3 regions of the Roseibium porphyridii genome follow, and region 3 is predicted to be linked to each of the others. Evidence: predicted binding sites of a transcription regulator. Region 3 holds the regulator's gene; each other region holds the start of a gene.

Evidence for each region. The regulator PhoB, encoded in region 3, activates phosphate uptake and scavenging genes when phosphate is short. The targets are predictions, from matches to a motif close to TGTCATNNANCTGTCAT.
Region 1: the regulator PhoB is predicted to act here: its motif matches at 3,164-3,180, upstream of K1718_RS17035 (glycerophosphodiester phosphodiesterase).
Region 2: the regulator PhoB is predicted to act here: its motif matches at 2,008-2,024, upstream of ppk2 (polyphosphate kinase 2).

Annotation. Positions count from the first base shown of each region.
Region 1 is NZ_CP120863.1:3,683,755-3,688,488, forward strand. Features, by position in the region: gene K1718_RS17025 (EAL domain-containing protein) at 1-896, opposite strand, end outside; gene K1718_RS17030 (FecR family protein) at 910-2,052, opposite strand; gene K1718_RS17035 (glycerophosphodiester phosphodiesterase) at 2,348-3,067, opposite strand; gene K1718_RS17040 (YceI family protein) at 3,488-4,072, shown strand; gene K1718_RS17045 (cytochrome b) at 4,127-4,732, shown strand; gene K1718_RS17050 (YceI family protein) at 4,729-4,734, shown strand, end outside.
Region 2 is NZ_CP120863.1:856,931-861,664, reverse strand. Features, by position in the region: gene K1718_RS04125 (Gfo/Idh/MocA family protein) at 1-841, opposite strand, end outside; gene ppk2 (polyphosphate kinase 2) at 1,042-1,950, opposite strand; gene K1718_RS04115 (TetR/AcrR family transcriptional regulator) at 2,128-2,769, shown strand; gene K1718_RS04110 (carboxyl transferase domain-containing protein) at 2,771-4,378, shown strand; gene K1718_RS04105 (alpha/beta fold hydrolase) at 4,388-4,734, shown strand, end outside.
Region 3 is NZ_CP120863.1:4,729,967-4,734,700, forward strand. Features, by position in the region: gene K1718_RS21725 (aspartate aminotransferase family protein) at 1-1,015, opposite strand, end outside; gene K1718_RS21730 (GcrA family cell cycle regulator) at 1,458-1,994, shown strand; gene phoB (phosphate regulon transcriptional regulator PhoB) at 2,079-2,777, opposite strand; gene phoU (phosphate signaling complex protein PhoU) at 2,851-3,549, opposite strand; gene pstB (phosphate ABC transporter ATP-binding protein PstB) at 3,584-4,345, opposite strand; gene pstA (phosphate ABC transporter permease PstA) at 4,393-4,734, opposite strand, start outside.

The DNA of each region.
Region 1 (4,734 bases), 1.0 Mb from region 3:
CCTTCAATACGCATCGCGCGGTTTTGGAGTAAACTCTCAGCGCCGAGTGCCTGAATCACGCTTCCAGGCAGAATGCCATAGACCGGGACAGGAAAGAGATCTCTCAATTCTTGCGCACTTGCGCCAACGACAACTTTCTTGCCTAGAAAAAACTCTGGATCGACTGACCGGTCGAGCACATCTACCAGTGAGACTGTCGGCAACTCATCGATAGAAATACCGAAATCCAATCCAAAGGCGCCAAGCGCTTCCCCTGAGTATTCGCCGAGGAATGCTGACGCTGACAATTCGGAAGTACCGGAAATGTCGTAGCCGTAAATGTTTCTCCATATACGGCTGTCGTTTTCAACGGGCACCATGACAACAACTGGCCACGCTGCTTCAAGAAACTTATCGATAGGCTTGTTGATCACTTCACTTTGGTTCGTGCCAGCCGAAGCAGCCTGACGAAACATAGCGAGACTGACATTGCCAGCACTTTCAATCGAATTTGCGAAGAGACGGTCATCTTCGGCACTCGAAACTGCGCTGAAATCGATATCAAATAGGATATCTGAAGCACCAGATCCGGCGACAAAGTCCGTTAGTTCTGCATATAGGCGGCGCGGCAGTGGCCAGACGCCCAGTTCATTCAAACTCTTGGCATCAATATCGATGAGAACGATCTGCCCGGTCACCGGACGTTTGTCATGGCTAAACTTAGCTTCCCAAAGGAAACGATCGATCGAGCCGGAAAATCCTGCATAACGCACAAATGCGGTCGCCGCGACCACAAGGATCGCGATGACACAGGCGTTCCCGAAACGCTTTGTCCTGTCTGACCACATCTTTCCGTTGTCACCACCCACTATTCGCAACGACATTTCAAGGCGAAGGGCAATCGCGCCCCTGCCCAATCAGTTTCTTTTTCTATTTTTTACCGTTGCCGTTGCTGTTGCCGTTTCCGTTTCCGGAATTGCCGTTGCTGTTGCCATTCCCGTTGCCGCTATTACCGGAATTGCCGTTGCTGTTGCCGTTTCCATTGCCGCTGTTACCGGAATTGCCGTTGCTGTTGCCGTTCCCGTTGCCGCTGTTACCGGAATTGCCGTTGCTATTGCCGTTCCCGTTGCCGCTGTTACCGGAATTGCCGTTGCTATTGCCGTTTCCGTTGCCACTGTTGCCAGAATTGCCGTTGCTGTTGCCATTCCCGTTGCCGCTGTTACCGGAATTGCCGTTGCTATTGCCGTTCCCGTTGCCGCTGTTACCGGAATTGCCGTTGCTGTTGCCGTTCCCGTTGCCACTGTTGCCAGAATTGCCGTTGCTGTTGCCGTTCCCGTTGCCGCTGTTACCGGAATTGCCGTTGCTGTTGCCATTCCCGTTGCCGCTGTTACCGGAATTGCCGTTGCCGCTGAAGAAGTTACTGAAGAACCCTCCCCCAGCATTCGGCGAAACATCAGCAGAAGGGACGTTCTTGGTTTGTGGGGTCTGGAACGACGGTGCCCGTTTGCTCCCTGGTCGCACAACAGGTTTTGTTTTACCCCCAACCTGAAGCCCCACTTTGGCGGCGGGTGCACTGGAGGCAGACTGTCCTGCACCAACGTTTGCACGGTCTCCGGAAGCAAAATCCTCAACGCCGACCAGCCCACGCTGAACGGAAACCCTTGCGCGCCTGGCATCTACCGAAACGCCGAATTTTGTGCCCTTCACAACGGCCGCCAGAAACGGAGTTTCCACCGTAAAGTGATTGCGCTGACGCGTTTTTACGTCGACTTCAATATTCCCCTTGCGTTGCAGAAGAGTTGTTTTGGTTCCGCGGCTACGGTGCTTGGAGATTGCGAATGTTGTGTTCGGACCGACAGAAATAGTCTCGCTACCGCGGGCGATAAGGGCTCGTGCACCCGGTCGCGTGCCAATCGTGTAGCCTTTTTTGAACACCATTCCGCGTTTGACACGGAATGCCTGTACGCCTGGAGCAACAAAATAGGCTACTCCGGAAACACGCTTTATCACCCAGTCCTGCGCATTTGCCTCGGAGGCCACAAATACGCTGACGACAAAAGTTGCTGCAGCCAAGATAAAAGACAGTTCCCTGAATACGGCATCAAAAGTAGAACCCAGAGATATCGTCTTTGCGCTTCGGTCTTTAGCGTGTGCATTGTCAGTCATTTTTGGCCACTTGATCAATTGGCGTTGGCCAGAAGGTAACAACAACTCACTTAATCTAAGGTGAAACCTGCCCGAGTTTATTGATATTTTATGCTTTGGCGATTGATGCAGACAAATAGAACTACAACTCAGAATGAAATAAAAAATATCTTCTCAATTTGAAGTTAGCTTTACTTAACGATTCGGTAATCGTTATTTCGAGCTAGACAGACTCCAAGACTTCTCTTTCCACATCCCTGAAAATATCGATGTGGTCGATATTCATCTGTTCAATACCGAAGCGAACGGCCTTTTCGAATACGGATCGATCCTGGCCTGCATAGAACATCTGAGTCGTAAGACCTGCTTCCTGCGCTTCCTTGATTGAGTCAGCGACCAGGCAGTCTTCATGAAACTCAAGAATGGAAGCACCCTGGGCAACAGCGCGCTCGACGGATCCGACGTGACCGAACAGAACCATCCGTCTTATATCCGGCACCTTTGCACGAGCCTCGGCCAGGATCGACTGATCGAAGGAAAAGGTCCATGCGCGTTCGAGCATGCCGCGCGCTGCCAGCATGTCTCGCACTTCTGCCGGGTCCCCTTCCTTGATTTCGACGTAGGTTCCGATGCGCCCCTTGCATGCATCGAGAAAGGCATCCAATCGCGGGACCCGTTCTCCAGCGAATTCAGAACCGAACCAGCTGCCTGCATCAAGTTGTTCAATCTCGGCAGAGGTCATCTCAGAAAAGCGGCCACTACCGTTTGTCGTCCGGTCAACGGTCGCATCGTGCATCACATAAAAAACACCATCATCAGAGGGGCGCACATCGAATTCGACAACGTCCGCACCAAGCTCGATCGCTTTTTCCAGGGATGCGAAAGTGTTCTCCGGCGCCACCAAACAAGCGCCTCTGTGGGACACAATGACTGCTCGTTTCATGTCTAATTCTCCTGCGCTCTCGGACAATATGTCCGGAACTTGTCGGTGTTTGCGACCGTCCGTTTGCGACGATCGACAAAGAGGTGCCCGAGTTTCTTGATGAATTGATGACAGTTCAAGTCTTCTTTTTCTTTCAGTTGCTTATCACTAAAATCAATTTTTAATTGCACCAATTCACAACCACAATCAAACCAAGCCAATCACGCGATTCGACGAGCACAATTGTCAATCCTTCGCCAGCAAAAGGAAACAGCAAAACCGCTTCCGCGGGCGCGGATTGCTTCTGAAATTCTACATATAACGAATTGTTCATTGATCTCGAACGGTCAGTCAAATTGCATGAGGCTTAGTAATGACTATCTCAACCCTCAGGCGTTCATGGCCGAACGCTCAAGGAAACACCATTCAAGAGGTTTGATCATGATCCGTTTCGCAGCATCTGCAATTGCATTGTCACTACTGGCCGGCACCGCCGTCGCCGAGCCCGTCGCCTATGACTTTGACAAATCCCACGCAAACCTCTCCTTCTCCTACAACCACCTAGGGTATTCCACGACCGAAGGCCGATTTGGATCCTGGAATGGTGTTTTGATGATCGACAAGGACACTCCTGCAAATTCGTCAGTCGAATTCACTATTGATGTAGATAGCATGGACACGTTCTGGGCGGACAGGGACACGCACCTTAAGAGCGCCGACTTCTTCGACGCAGAGAAGTTTCCGGAAGCTACTTTCAAAAGCACCAGTGTTGAGCAAACAGGCGAAAAGCAACTGGCGGTCACAGGCGACTTGACTATCAAGGGCATCACGAAGCCCGTCACGCTGACTGTTGACGTGACTTCCATTGGCGAACATCCGATGGCAAAAAAAGCAGCTGCTGGTTTTGCCGTCTCAACCGTTGTCAAACGCTCCGATTTTGGCATGGACAAGTTCGTGCCTTATGTGGGTGATGACATCACGGTGACGTTCCACGCTGAAACGCTCAAAGCTGAAGCTACGAATTAATGATCCCTCGGCTGAGACCGGTAATGACCGGTCTCAGCTTCACAGGAGCCACCCATGCTGCGCAATTCCTCCACCGGGTATGGTCTGATTGCCATCTTCTTTCACTGGACAATGGCGATCCTGATCCTCGGCATGCTTGCATTCGGTCTTTATCTGGATGGATTGCCGCAAACCGAGCAGTCGACCTTTCAGCTTTACCAGCTGCACAAATCCATAGGATTCGTTGTTCTGGCTCTCGCTGCCCTGCGGCTGGTGTGGCGGCTGTTCAATCCCGCCCCGAGACTGCCGGACGGAATGCATCCGCTCGAAAAAACTGCAGCGCACCTTGGGCATATCGGGCTTTATGTACTCATTTTCGCGATGCCAATCACAGGCTGGTTCATGGTGTCGGCATCGCCTTGGAACATTCCGACAATCGCCTTCAACGTCCTGCCAATTCCGCACCTGCCCGTTCCTGCTGCACTTGGCAGTCAAGAGGACGCTGAATCCTTCTTCAAGGTACTGCATGAGTACGGAGCGTTCCTGTTGATCGCATTGATTGTCGTGCATGTCGCGGCAGCTTTGAAACACCATTTCATTGCCCGGGACGACACTTTGAAGAGGATGGTTTCAACCGCCCCGGCGCATTCAGAGAAACAACTTCAGGAAACATCTTCATGATA
Region 2 (4,734 bases), 2.0 Mb from region 3:
TCGTCTCTGAAACACTCGATCGATCCCCCAAAGCAGACCCATCATCGAGACGAAGCTCAACCGGCTCACCCTGAGGAGCATTCACTGGGATCATGATCTCAAGACGCTTCTTGGTCCCAACAAGCTGAAATCGCTGATAAGCCGCCAACTGGGTGGATACGACAAAGTTGAGATGCCTGTTCTGTCCGAAATCCAGCAAGGCACTGGTCATGCGATCCGTACCGAAATCAGGATCGCGGTCGATCAGTGATACAACGCGGGTCGGTTCCGCATCAAAGAAATACCGGCCTGCCAACATTGTGTAACAACCAATATCAAGAAGCGCGCCGCCACCGATGTCAGCGTTGTTTCGGATGTTGCCAGGATCGGCGTTGAAATAGCTGAAAAAGGCCTGAATGGCCTTGAGTTCACCAAGAGCGCCGGACTGCACAATCTCCCGCGCCCTGATCCATTGCGGATGAGCACGCACCATGAAGCCTTCGGCGACCAGTTTGTCCTCTGGAAGCTCAAGCAACTGCTGCGCTTCATCGGCATTCAGCGCGATAGGTTTTTCGCAAAGAACATGTTTGCCGGCATTCACCGCCTGGATCGTGACGGGCACGTGCATATGGTTTGGCAGCGGATTGTAGATCGCATCGATGTCGGGATCGGCCAGGAGATCTTCATAGCTTCCGTAAGCCTTCTCAATTCCAAGCGCCTTGGCCGTTTCCTGTGCCTTGTCCAGCGTCCTTGAAGCAATCGCTGCGGCAATTCCCGTTTGCGATCGTTGAATGCCCGGAATGACCTTTTCGACGCCGATCTTTGCCGTCGAAACAATTCCCCATCTGATCTTGTCTGCCAAATTCCATTCTCCTGTCACGGCGTCGGTCATGGGACGAGGAGACCGGTTAGCCCGCTCTCTTCGTCAATCGCCCCTTGTATGCCGTCTGCCGGCGCTGCTGACAATGCGCGGTTGCGTGAAGAGACCCCTCTGCAGGCATGTCCAGAGCACCCTCGGCACACTTGCATGTTGGAGCGTATCGTTGAAAGCAGGCAGCTTGATCAGAACTTTTCCGGGACATAGAGATGTTCGGGCAAAACCTTGCGCTCATAGTCCTGATTGTAACGCCGCTCGGGCAGCACAACCGGATCATGGGGCACCTCCTCGTAAGGTAGCATCGACAAGAGGTGATTGATGCAGTTCAGGCGCGCTTGCTTCTTGTCGTTGCCTTCAACGATGAACCAGGGCGCTTCGGGAATGTTGGTGCGTTCAAACGTGTCTTCCTTGGCCTTGGTATAATCTTCCCAGCGCACGCGCGATTCCAGATCCATCGGCGACAGTTTCCACTGTTTCAGGGGATCATGGACACGCATCAGAAAGCGGAGCTGCTGTTCTTCATCCGTGATGGAGAACCAGTATTTGATCAGCGTGATTCCCGACCTCACAAGCATGCGTTCGAATTCAGGCACGTCGTTGAAGAACTCCTCGACCTGATTTTCGTCGGCAAACCCCATGACACGCTCGACACCTGAGCGGTTGTACCAGGAACGGTCGAAAAGCACGATTTCACCGGCAGCCGGAAGGTGCGGAACATACCGCTGGAAGTACCACTGGCTCTTTTCGCGCTCCGTCGGTGCCGGCAAGGCAACAACACGGCAAACCCTTGGATTGAGGCGCTGCGTGATCCTTTTGATCACGCCTCCCTTGCCCGCGGCATCCCGCCCTTCAAAAACGATGACGATCTTCTTTCCGGTGTGCTGGACCCAATCCTGAAGCTTGACCAGTTCGGCCTGCATTCGAAGCAATTCGTGAAAATAGGTATTCCGGCTTATCGACGACTTGTGCTTCTTGTCGGAGATGAACGCGAGATCCTTAGCGATCAGATTGTCGTCAATCTCCATTTCGATTTCTTCATCGAGGCTGTCGGCCCATTCAGCCTCAACCCAGGTTTTTGCGTCGGCATCGGTCATCAATCGGTCCCTTTAGCAATCAAGGCGAAATGCTCAGTGTCTGTGAACAGTTTATCCATGTAAGTTTTTTGACAGAGCCCCGACTTCGCAATGATTTATCTCAGCCCAGGGTGTCTTCCTGTGAAAATTTTCTTGTAAATGAATGATCGTTCATTTATTTACAGTCTTGGAGGAAAAATGGCACACACAGCTGCAAAGACGCCTGTCCGGCCTCAACCCAGGGCAAAAGGCCAGGAAACTGCTGCGCGTGTGCGCAGTGCCGCACTTCGCAGGTTCGCCACGTCGGGCTATGCGGCTGTCTCCATGCGGGAAATCGCTGCCGATGTCGGCGTCCGGCCAGGAGCGCTCTACAACCACTTTCCGACCAAGCAGGACATTCTCAAGGACTTGATGCTGACCCACATGGCCGAACTGCTGGCCGCCTGGGACAAGGCATCCGTTGAGGAGAAGATGGACCCGCTTGAAAGGTTTGTCCGCTTCCACATCCGCTACCACCTGGAACGCGCGGACGAGGTGTTCATTTCCTATATGGAACTGCGCAATCTGGAGCCGCAGAACTTCGAACTCGTTGAAGTCGAGCGTCGCCGCTATGAGGCTATCCTGACTAAGATCCTGGAACGTGGTAGCGAATTGGGGCGCTACGCCGTGGACGATGCGAAGGTTGCAACAAGGGCGATCATCGCCATGCTGACCGGCATTCCTGCCTGGTACCGTGAAGGCGGCCATCTGTCCGAAAAGGACATTGAAGATCTCTATCTCAAACTGGTGCGCAAGGCAGTCGCGCCAGGTCAGGACACATCCCAAAGGGAGACCGGGTGACATGAGCATCCTCAAATCGAGCCTCTCGCCGAAGAGCGCACAATTTGCGCAGAACCGTGAAGCCCATGAAAAGGCCATGGACTCTGTTAAACAGGCCGCGCAATCCGCGCTTGACGGTGGCGGCGAGAACGCACGGCAACGTCACCTTTCAAGAGGCAAGATCTTGCCGCGTGAACGTGTCTCGCGTCTGCTCGATCCGGGGTCTCCCTTCCTGGAAGTGGGTATGCTTGCCGCACACGATATGTATGGCAGTGCAGCACCAGCGGCTGGCATGATCGCCGGGATCGGCCGTGTCGAAGGCCAGGAAGTGATGATCCTTGCCAATGATGCAACGGTCAAAGGTGGCACCTACTACCCAATGTCCGTAAAAAAGCATCTGCGCGCTCAGGAAATTGCTGCTGAGAACAACTTGCCGTGCATCTATCTGGTGGACAGCGGTGGCGCCAACCTGCCCAATCAGGACGAGGTCTTTCCTGACCGCGACCATTTCGGCAGAATCTTCTACAATCAGGCTCAGATGTCGTCGAAGGGCATTGCCCAGATAGCAGTGGTGATGGGGTCGTGCACCGCGGGCGGCGCTTATGTGCCGGCCATGTCCGACGAGACCATTATCGTCAAAAACCAGGGCACGATCTTTTTGGCTGGTCCTCCTCTGGTCAAAGCCGCAACGGGCGAAGAAGTTACGGCGGAAGACCTCGGCGGTGGAGACGTGCACACACGCCTGTCCGGTGTGGCAGATCATCTGGCCCGCGATGATGCCCACGCGCTCGCATTAGCCCGTCGGTCTATCGCCAGCCTGAACCGAACGAAATCCTCCATCGTTGCCATGGAAACGCCAGAAGACCCGCTCTACGACCCGGAGGAAATTCTGGGTGTTGTTCCAGCCGATCTGAAAACGCCCTATGACATCCGCGAAGTCATTGCACGCACTGTCGACGGCTCACGGTTTGATGAATTCAAGGCCCGTTACGGCACCACGCTGGTCTGCGGTTTTGCCCACATTCACGGAATGCCGGTCGGCATCATCGCCAACAATGGCGTTTTGTTTTCCGAAAGTGCGGTCAAGGGGGCGCATTTCGTTGAACTTTGCTCGCAGCGCAAGGTTCCGCTTGTCTTTTTGCAGAACATCACCGGCTTCATGGTCGGCCAAAAATATGAGAGCGGCGGGATCGCCAAGGACGGCGCGAAGCTAGTCACCGCTGTCGCGACGACCTCGGTTCCGAAAATCACAATGCTGGTCGGCGGGTCGTTCGGCGCAGGCAACTATGGCATGTGCGGCAGGGCATATTCACCGCGCTTCTTGTGGACCTGGCCGAATTCACGCATTTCGGTGATGGGCGGAGAACAGGCTGCGGGCGTGCTGGCAACCGTTCGCCGTGACGGCATCGAGCGCAAGGGCGGCAGCTGGACGCAGGAAGAAGAACACGCGTTTAAACAACCCATCGTCGACCAATTCGAAGAACAGGGCCATCCGCTTTATGCGACGGCACGCCTTTGGGATGACGGCATCGTTGATCCGCGAAAAACCCGCGACATTCTCGGCTTGTCGCTGTCTGCGGCCCTGAACGCTCCCATTGAAGACACCCGGTTCGGCCTGTTCAGAATGTGAGGACGTATCATGACCTGGCAGACACCGCAGACATTCGACTTTGAAGGTCATTCAATCCGGTGGGGCAGCCTCGGCGTGGGCACCCCTCTTGTGATGATGCACGGCACGCCGTTCTGGTCTCATGAATGGTCAAGACTGGCTCCCTTGCTGGCCAACAGCCACACGGTCTTTTTCTACGACATGCTGGGTTACGGCAATTCAGACAGGCCTGACGGTGACGTGTCACTCGGTATCCAAAATCGCCTGTTTGCCGCACTGACAGAACATTGGAAGCTGGACCGGCCCGATGTCGTCGCACACGACTTCGGCGGCGCGACCGCACTGCGCGCGCACCTGATCGATGCCGTCGACTACAA
Region 3 (4,734 bases):
GCACAACACACCGTATGCCCAACATCAGACCGTTGCCTCGCACCTGGTCCAGCACTTTGGGATGACTGTCCACGAGGCCCGCAAGCTTTTGCTTGAGATGGAGCCCCTTCTGTTGAACATCCTCCAGAAAGCCGTCACCAAGCACGACATCCAGCACAGCATTGCCGACCGACATCGCAAGGGGATTGCCGCCGAAAGTCGTTCCGTGCGTTCCAGGTGCTAGCGCTTCTGCGCAGTCCGCTGTTGCGAGACAGGCCCCCATCGGAAACCCGCCGCCAATGCCTTTGGCAACGGCCATGATGTCCGGCTCAATGCCGCTCCACTCATGCGCAAAAAACTTGCCCGTACGGCCGACGCCGGTCTGGATTTCGTCCAGGATCAGCAAGATACCGTGGTCATCACACAGCTGACGCACAGTACGCAGGAAGTCCGTCGGGATTTCCCGAATACCGCCTTCACCCTGGACGGGTTCAAGCGCGATCGCTGCCGTCTGCGGTCCAAGGACAGCCTTGAGCGCATCCAGATCGTTCGCAGGCACCTGATCGAAACCCGGTGCCTTCGGGCCAAATCCTTCCAGATACTTGGCCTGGCCGCCCGCAGCGATGGTCCCAAGGGTCCGACCATGGAACGCGCCCTCGAAGGTTACGATGTGATAGCGCTCCGGCTGGCCTTTGTCGAAGTGGTACCTGCGCGCGCACTTGATGGCAGCTTCCATCGCTTCGGCGCCGGAATTCACAAAAAGCACCTTGTCGGCAAATGAGGCATCGCAAAGGCGCTGCGCAAGGCGCTCGCCTTCAGGTATCTGATGCAGGTTGGATACATGCCAGAGTTTGGCAGCCTGCTCTTGCAACGCGGATACGAGGTGCGGATGGCTATGCCCTACGGAATTGACGGCAATACCGGAACCGCAATCGAGGAATCGTCGGCCGTCTTTCGCAACAAGCCAGACACCTTCCCCATGATCAAACGACAGGTTCGATCTTGCGTAGTTACCGAATAATGCAGTCTCGGACATAACCTCTTTTGTCTCCTTAAGAACGCCTGCACGAAAGCAACGCTCGCGCCCGGCATGGGCAACGATGTCAAAGTTACTGTGTCAGGCCAAAATGCAACATGCCGCCCCGAAGAGGCGGCACGCTGCGGCTTTCTTATACACCCGCGGCCCCGAGGCCTGTCAATGGAAATGGCGCGTTTCCGCTACCTGCAGCGTCTGAGCCCAGATTCAGCAAAAGTCTCAAGGGCCTCGCCATACTTGGGGAAAAGTCGCTTCATCCCCAACTGGTTTCCGGCGAATGGTTGCCTGACAAATTAACGTTATTGTAACCTCTTGATATTCAAACACGAGATCTCGTGGGGCTAATCATTCTTAGGCACTAGATATGCCATAGTGGGCGTGCCTGCGCATGCCTAGCACGAGGTTAATGGCCGGCAAAACGGTCAAATGAAAAGGTGCGGCAATGAGTTGGACAGACGAACGGGTTGAGCTTCTCAAAAAGCTTTGGAGCGATGGCTTGAGTGCAAGCCAGATTGCGGGTGAGCTGGGTGGCGTAACCCGGAACGCCGTTATCGGCAAAGTACATCGGCTTGGACTGTCAGGTCGCGCAAAGTCCTCATCGTCCAGCAGCAAGCCTCGCCGTCCACGCACCAACGCGCCAGCAACCGGGACTTCCGCACCAAAGAAACCAACGCCGCAGCCGCAGACCATCGGTGCAACAGCCCTGAAGGCGGACATCGCACCGACACCTATCGTCGAGGCAGAGCCAGACCTTGAGCCAATCGCTGAGCTGGTGCCAATTTCAGAGCGCGCGTCGATCCTGACCCTGACCGAACGGACATGCAAATGGCCGATTGGCGATCCTGCGACTGACGATTTTTACTTTTGCGGACGTCAGTCCGACGCCGGTGTTCCCTATTGCGCGCACCACTGCAAGATCGCTTATCAGCCGGTTGCAGATCGTCGCCGCGATCGCAAAGTGATCGCCCGCGCGGGATAGCGATCAAACAGCATCGAAAACGAAAAGCCCGCCAGATTGGCGGGCTTTTTGTTGTGATTTTGCGCTTGATGGTCCGTCACTTCGTCACGCAACCACCGAAAACTGATCGTTGAACGCATATCCGGCACCACGGACGGTTCGGATGGGGTCCCTGGCTTTGCCCCTGTTCAGCGCCTTGCGAAGGCGACCGACGTGAACATCGACGGTACGTTCGTCGACATAGACGTCATGCCCCCAAACACCATCAAGCAATTGCTCACGTGAGAAGACCCGTCCGGGTGATGTCATTAGAAATTCCAGCAGCCGGAATTCAGTGGGTCCAAGATGGACTTCTTTTGCATTCCTGCGAACTCTGTGTGTTTCACGATCCAGCTCGATATCTCCGGACCGCAGCATTGTGGACACCACTTCAGGACTTGCCCGGCGCAGGATTGCGCGAACCCGCGCCATCAATTCAGGTACGGAAAACGGCTTCACGACGTAGTCGTCCGCGCCTGTCGACAGTCCTCTGATGCGCTCGGCCTCTTCACCGCGTGCCGTCAGCATGATGACAGGCAGTCGCTCGGTGTCTTCCCTGGCCCTCAGGCGACGGCAAAGCTCGATCCCAGACAGACCCGGAAGCATCCAATCAAGCAGCAAAAGGTCCGGTACGCTTTCCCGCAGCCGAATTTCAGCCTCGTCGCCACGAATACACGATTCAACGGTGTATCCTTCCGCTTCCAGATTGTATCTCAACAGAAGACTAAGCGGTTCTTCGTCTTCAACGATGAGCACCTTCGGCATACATCTCGCTCCATATCATGCAGCAGGCACAGGCGCGCCGGCCGGATCGTTCGTTCGAAATTTCGCTCGGCTGTTAGGAAACGCTGGTGGTCTCGTCCAGCTTGGTCCGTTCCTCCGGAAGCCGCTCACCGGTCACCATGTAAAAGACGTTTTCCGCAATATTGGTCGCGTGATCACCGATGCGCTCAATGTTCTTTGCGCAGAACAGGAGATGGACACACTGCGTGATGACCCTTGGATCTTCCATCATGTAGGTCAGAAGCTCGCGGAACAGCGACGTGTAGATCGCGTCCACTTCCGCATCGGCTTCCTGCACGCGTTTCGCTGCTTCCGGATCCTTGCGTGTATAAGCGTCCAGGACCTGCTTCAGCTGGCTCAGCGCAAGCTCGGTCATGTGCTCGACACCAATCGCAAGCTTTTTAGACCCAAGGCTGTTGTCGATCGCAATAGCGCGTTTGGCAACGTTCTTGGCCAGGTCTCCAACACGTTCCAGATCATTGGCGATACGTGTGGCAGCCGTAATTTCCCGCAGATCCTGCCCCATGGGCTGACGGCGCGCGATCATTTCGATCAGCTTTGCTTCCACTTCCTGATGCAACGTATCAAGCCGTTCATCCTGGGCGATGGTGGTTTTGGCCAGATCCAGGTCCCGTGACACCAGTGCAGAAACGGCATCGGCAAAAGCCTTTTCAGCCAAACCGCCCATTTCGGCGACCTTGCCGGCCATTTCCGTTAGTTCTTCGTCATAGGCAGAGACTGTATGCTCAGACATACTTTGTCCTCTTTAGTAATCTCGAAAGAATTTCTTAGCCAAAGCGGCCAGTGATGTAATCTTGAGTACGCTTGTCTTTCGGGTTTGTGAAGATGTCCTGTGTCGGCCCCTCTTCAACCAGAATGCCAAGGTGGAAGAATGCCGTGCGCTGGGACACACGCGCTGCCTGCTGCATGGAGTGCGTCACAATCACGATCGTATAGTTCTCGCGTAATTCGTCGATCAGCTCTTCCACCTTCGCGGTCGCAATCGGATCCAAAGCCGAACACGGCTCGTCCATGAGGATCACTTCAGGACTGACGGCAATCGCGCGGGCAATACAGAGGCGCTGCTGCTGACCGCCGGACATGCCGGTTCCGGGCTCATCCAGCCGGTTCTTCACCTCTTCCCAGAGACCTGCCTTTTGCAGGCTGGAAGAGACGATATCATCAAGCTCTGACTTGTTTTTTGCCAGACCATGAATGCGCGGACCGTAGGCGATGTTGTCATAAATTGACTTCGGAAACGGGTTCGGTTTCTGGAACACCATGCCAACCTTGGCGCGCAACTGCACCGGATCGACCTTGGGATCGTAGATGTCTTCGCCGTCAATCTTGATCGAGCCTTCGACACGGCAAATGTCGATGGTGTCATTCATGCGATTGATGGTTCGCAGAAACGTCGACTTGCCACAACCAGATGGTCCGATAAAGGCTGTCACTGAACGCGGCTGGATTTCAATATCCACGTCCTTAATGGCCTGGTTGTCGCCGTAATAGACCTGAACCTTGTTTGCAGAGATTTTGCTGTCGGTCATTTTTATCGCCTGTTCAATGTTCGGCATCTCGTTCATCGCATCAATCCTCACCAGCGGCGCTCAAACCTGCGGCGCAGGATGATCGCGAGAATGTTCATTGTGAGCAAGAAGATCAGCAGGACGATGATACCGCCCCAAGCTTTTTCGTAGAATGCGTAATCCGCCCTGGCTGCCCAGGTGTAGATCTGAGCCGGCATGGCAGAGTTCGGATCAAGGAAGCCCGACACGAAGCCATCTGGATATCCGCGCGCAACAAAGCCGACCATCCCGATCAGAAGCAGAGGTGCAGTTTCACCCAGCGCCTGTGCCAGACCAATGATGGTTCCCGTCAGAATACCCGGCATTGCGAGTGGCAGCACATGATGGAAGATCGCCTGCATCTTCGAAGC